One region of the Streptomyces sp. NA02950 genome, then DNA from elsewhere that is predicted to be linked to it. Evidence: riboswitches for the same ligand, from Rfam matches in the RefSeq annotation. Region 1 holds a riboswitch; the other holds the start of a gene.
What was found. Region 1 has a riboswitch for FMN ahead of ribD (bifunctional diaminohydroxyphosphoribosylaminopyrimidine deaminase/5-amino-6-(5-phosphoribosylamino)uracil reductase RibD). Riboswitches for the same ligand answer to the same signal wherever they lie in the genome.

Region 1 (2,192 bases):
GTCCAGGATGCGGGCGTCGGGCTTCAGGGCGGTCGCGTTCGTGTCGACGGCGACCCGCAGCGGCTGGGTGACCCCGTCCCGGTCACGTACGGCCAGATGGGGGTCGTCGGCGCGCAGCGTGCCGGAGCCGACGATCACGGCGTCCGCCTCGGCGCGCAGCCGGTGCACATCGGCACGGGACGCGGCGGAGGTGATCCAGCGGCTGGTGCCGTCGGCCGCGGCGCTGCGGCCGTCCAGGGTGGCCGCGTACTTCCACAGCACGAAGGGGCGGCCGCGCCGCATCGAGGTCAGCCAGGCCTCGTTGACCGCCTCGGCCTCGTCGGTCAGCGGTCCGGCCGCGACATCGATTCCGGCGGCCGCGAGGGTGGCGGCACCGCCCCGGGCCGCGGCGGTGGGGTCGGCGACGGCGTAACGGACGCGGGCGACCCCGGCGTCGATGAGCGCCTGGGCGCAGGGCCCGGTGCGGCCGGTGTGGTTGCAGGGTTCGAGGGTGACCAGCGCGGTCCCGCCACGGGCCCGCTCACCCGCGGCGCGCAGCGCGTGGACCTCGGCATGCGGGCCGCCGGCCCGCTGGTGCCAGCCCTCACCGACGGTGCGGCCCCGAGCGTCGAGGATGACGCAGCCGACGACGGGGTTGGGGCTGGTGTGGCCGAGGCCGCGGGCTGCGAGCGCGACGGCATGGCGCATCGCGTCGGCTTCGGCTGCGGTGGCCACCGGGTCCTCCTGCCTCTTCGGGCACGGACTCCGGGGCTGTCGGAAACGACACAAGCGAACAACGGCGCCGTCGGCACGCCGGGCTCGGCAGACGGGCCCACACCCAAACAGCGCGGACCGCCGATGGCGGCGCACCGGTGATGTCGCATTCGCCGCGCACTGCCTCCCATCCGGACTTTCACCGTCGGTCCAGGAATTTCACCTGGTCAACCGGCCGCTGGCGGCGGGCGGGTCGCGGACTGTAACCGCCGGTTCGGATTTTCACCGACCCCGGAGTGCGCTGACGTCACTGGTACGCGCCCAGTCTGCCATGACGATCAGCAGACATGGAGGCCCACCCCCTGTGGCCTCCCTCACCCCCGGGGGGTGGCCCGGGTCCGCGAAGCCGGGGCCCGACCGGGGCGGCCACCGCGGCAGGCCGGTGACCAGCGGCCCGCCGCTCGGGCCGCGGCTCGGCCGCGCGGGATTGCGACGAGGCGAGGGCCGTGCCGGACCGGCCGCGGCAGGAGGTCGGTTGCGGTGCCCTACCGCGCGTGGAGCAAGACCGGGGGCCGCCGCCGCGTCCCAACCGGTCGCGGATCGGCCGCGACAGGGGCGATGGCGGTGCCGTACCGGCGTGTGTGGACGGGGCCGAGGCCGGGCCCGACCGGCAGCTAGTCCGCGTGGTCCGCGCCGAACAGGGCGTTCTGGGCCGCGTCCGTCGCGGTGAGGACCGCGCCGCGGAGGACCGCCCCGCCGCCGACGGTTCCGGGGCGGATCTCGGTGCGCAGGGGGGACATCCGGGCGACGTGCGCTTCGACGCGATGGGCGAGGGCCGTACCCCCCGCGCGGCCGATCTCACCGCCGAGCACCACACAGCCCGGGTCGAGCACCGCGGTCACCGCCGCGGCGCCGAGGGCGACGCGCGACGCGAGTGCGTCCAGGAAGGGGGCGGCCCGCTCCCCCGCCGCGACGGCCGCCCGCAGTACCGCCTCCGCCGCCCCCGCGTCGTCCGTACCGCCCGCCGACGCCGCGTCCACACCGTGTTCCCGGGCGAGCGCGCAGATCGCGCGGCTGCCCGCGAGAGCGTGGAAGCCGCCGTCGCAGCCGGTCGCCGAGGGCAGTCCCGTCGTCCCCGGCACCGGCAGGAAGCCGATCTCGCCGGTGCCGCCGGAGGCGCCGCGCCGCAGCACCCGGTCCAGCACCACGGCCGCGCCCACCCCGTGACCGAGCCACAGCAGGACGAAGGTGTCCCGGTCGCGCACCACGCCGAGCCGCTGTTCGGCGACCGCGGCGAGGTTGACCTCGTTCTCCAGCAGCACCGGCGCCGCCAGCCCGCCGTGCAGCGCGTCGGCCAGCTCGCGGTGCCAGGAGGGCAGTCCGGCCGGGGAGTTGAGCACCCCGGTGGCCGGGTCGACCAGACCGGGTGCGCCCACCCCGATGTGGTGCAGCCGGTCCGCCCCGGCCCGCCGGGCGGTGCGCTCCACCAGGGCCACCGC
Region 2 (2,192 bases), 2.7 Mb from region 1:
CGCTCGGCGGCGTAGCTCCGCAGCCGTCCCAACTCGGCGCGCCAGATGCCCAGCTGGCCCGGCATCGGCGGCATGGGGTGGGCGACCTGCACCCGCAGCCGCTGCCCGGCTATCCGCGCCACCGCCCCGGGCATCGCCAGCTCACCGGGCAGCCCCTTCCCGTTCTCCAGCGGGAAGCGGCTGAGGATCGCCGAGCCCTGGGCGGGGCGGCCGGTGACCACGTTCCGGTACGGATACGCCGCGCGGATGTCGGCCGAGCGCAGCGCCGCCGCACAGCGCCGGTCGCACTCCTGGACCGAGACGAGGTCCGGCCGCTCCCGGCGCAGCGCGTTCAGCAGCCCGTCCGTGGCGCCGCCGAACTCCAGGTTGGCGGTCAGCACCCGCAGATGGGCGAGGACCGGGCCGCGCGGCGCGGGGGCGGGACCGCTGTCGTAGGGCTGGACGAACCAGGCGGTGACCGCGGCGGCGGTCAGCGCCCAGCCGCATCCCAGCGGCCAGCGGGCGACCACGCTGAGCAGCAGCCCGAGCCCGGCGGGGAGCAGCAGCCAGGGCAGGAAGGCCAGCAGCTGGGGGATCGGGGTGATGCCGTCGGTGTCGGCGGCCCGGCAGCCCACCACCACGCTCACCGCGGCCAGGAGGAGTGCCGCGCACCAGGCCGCCGCCTGCCGCCCGCGCCCGTCGGGGAGCCGTGCCAGCCGGCGGGCGGCTCTCCGGGCGGGTGCGGTGGCACGGTCCTCCGCGACGGTCGTCTCCACGCCGGGCCTCTCGATCGGAGCGGGATCCCACATTCTCTCCCGCGCCCAGGACGCCCGGCCGGGCCGCCCGTTCGGCCCGGCCGTCCGCCCCGCCGTCCCGGGCCCAACGGTCCAGTACGGAGATGATCTTGCGTAATCGTCAGCGTACGGCGTGTGAGCATTGACACTTCGTCAGAGGTTTGGTGTGTGCCAAAATGTTCCTCAGCGTTTTCGCGTGCTCCGGGGTCGGTGCAACTCCGAACCGGCGGTGACAGTCCGCGACCCGGCCGAATCCATCGGCCGGCCGATCCGGTGGAATTCCGGGACCGACGGTGACAGTCCGGATGGGAGGAGGTACGCGGCGGTATCCGTGGCGCACGGTGGGACCCGCCGGACGGCAGGGCGGCCCGGACCGTGCACCGCGCCGCTTCTGCCCGCGTCCCCGGAATCGATCCGCAGGGAACAGGGGCAGGAGGGCCACAGCCCATGGCAGTGATGGAGCAACGGGTCGGGACGGAACGTCTGCTGGCCGTGGAACAGGCGAGCGAGGCATTCGCCGAGGGCGGCTTCGTGGTCGTCTTCGACGACGCGTCGCGGGGGCGCGAGGGCCATCTCGTGCTCGCCGCGGAACACACCCATGAGGGCGCCCTGCGCCAGATGCTGGACCATACCTCCGGCGTGGTGTGTGTGGCCCTGCCGCACGACCGCGCCGCCCGGCTGTCACTGCCGCAGATGGTGGAGGAGAACACCGGTCTCCAGGCGACCGCCTTCACCGTCTCGGTCGATCTGCTCGGGCCCACCACCACCGGCGGCTCCGCCCTCGACCGCTCGCACACCATCCAGGCCCTCGCCGATCCGCGCACCACCCCCGAGCAACTGGGCCGCCCCGGTCATGTCTTCCCGGTGCGCGCGGTGCCCGGCGGGGTGCTGGAGCGGGCCGGATACCCCGAGGCCGCCGTCGATCTGTCCCTGCTGGCCGGGCTCTCCGGCGTCACCACGATGTGCGAGGTCGTCCGGGCGGACTGGAACACCGCGTGCCACGGCGACCTCAGCAGACTGGCCGCGAGCCGTCTGATGCCGATGATCTCGGTGACCGACCTGGCCGCGTACCGGCTGGCCGCGCGGGCGCTGGGCCGCTGAGCCCGCGTCCCGCGCCCGTGTCCCCGGCGGCCGCTAACCGCCGTTCCGCCGCAGCGCCAGCACCGTTGCGACGGTGTCCGCCTGGTCCGCCGGTTTGTCCTCCCGGTAGCGCAGCACCCGGGCGAACCGCAGGGCGACCCCCGCCGGATAGCGCGAGGAGCGCTGGAGACCGTCGAAGGCCACCTCCACCACCAGTTCCGGACGCACCCGCACCACCCAGCCGTCGTCGCTGACGGCGATCGCGAGCAGTGCCTCGGTCTGCCAGGACAGCAGCTTGTCGGTGAGCCCCTTGAACGTCTTGCCGAGCATCGCGAACGT

Region 2: another riboswitch for FMN. It lies ahead of HUT19_RS19560 (3,4-dihydroxy-2-butanone-4-phosphate synthase); the one in region 1 lies ahead of ribD (bifunctional diaminohydroxyphosphoribosylaminopyrimidine deaminase/5-amino-6-(5-phosphoribosylamino)uracil reductase RibD).

Annotation. Positions count from the first base shown of each region.
Region 1 covers NZ_CP054916.1:1,762,228-1,764,419, forward strand. The annotation lists gene ribD (bifunctional diaminohydroxyphosphoribosylaminopyrimidine deaminase/5-amino-6-(5-phosphoribosylamino)uracil reductase RibD) at 1-714, opposite strand, end outside; FMN riboswitch at 867-997, opposite strand; gene HUT19_RS07180 (ROK family transcriptional regulator) at 1,368-2,192, opposite strand, start outside.
Region 2 covers NZ_CP054916.1:4,498,508-4,500,699, reverse strand. The annotation lists gene HUT19_RS19565 (endonuclease/exonuclease/phosphatase family protein) at 1-755, opposite strand, end outside; FMN riboswitch at 966-1,096, shown strand; gene HUT19_RS19560 (3,4-dihydroxy-2-butanone-4-phosphate synthase) at 1,221-1,874, shown strand; gene HUT19_RS19555 (ATP-dependent DNA ligase) at 1,908-2,192, opposite strand, start outside.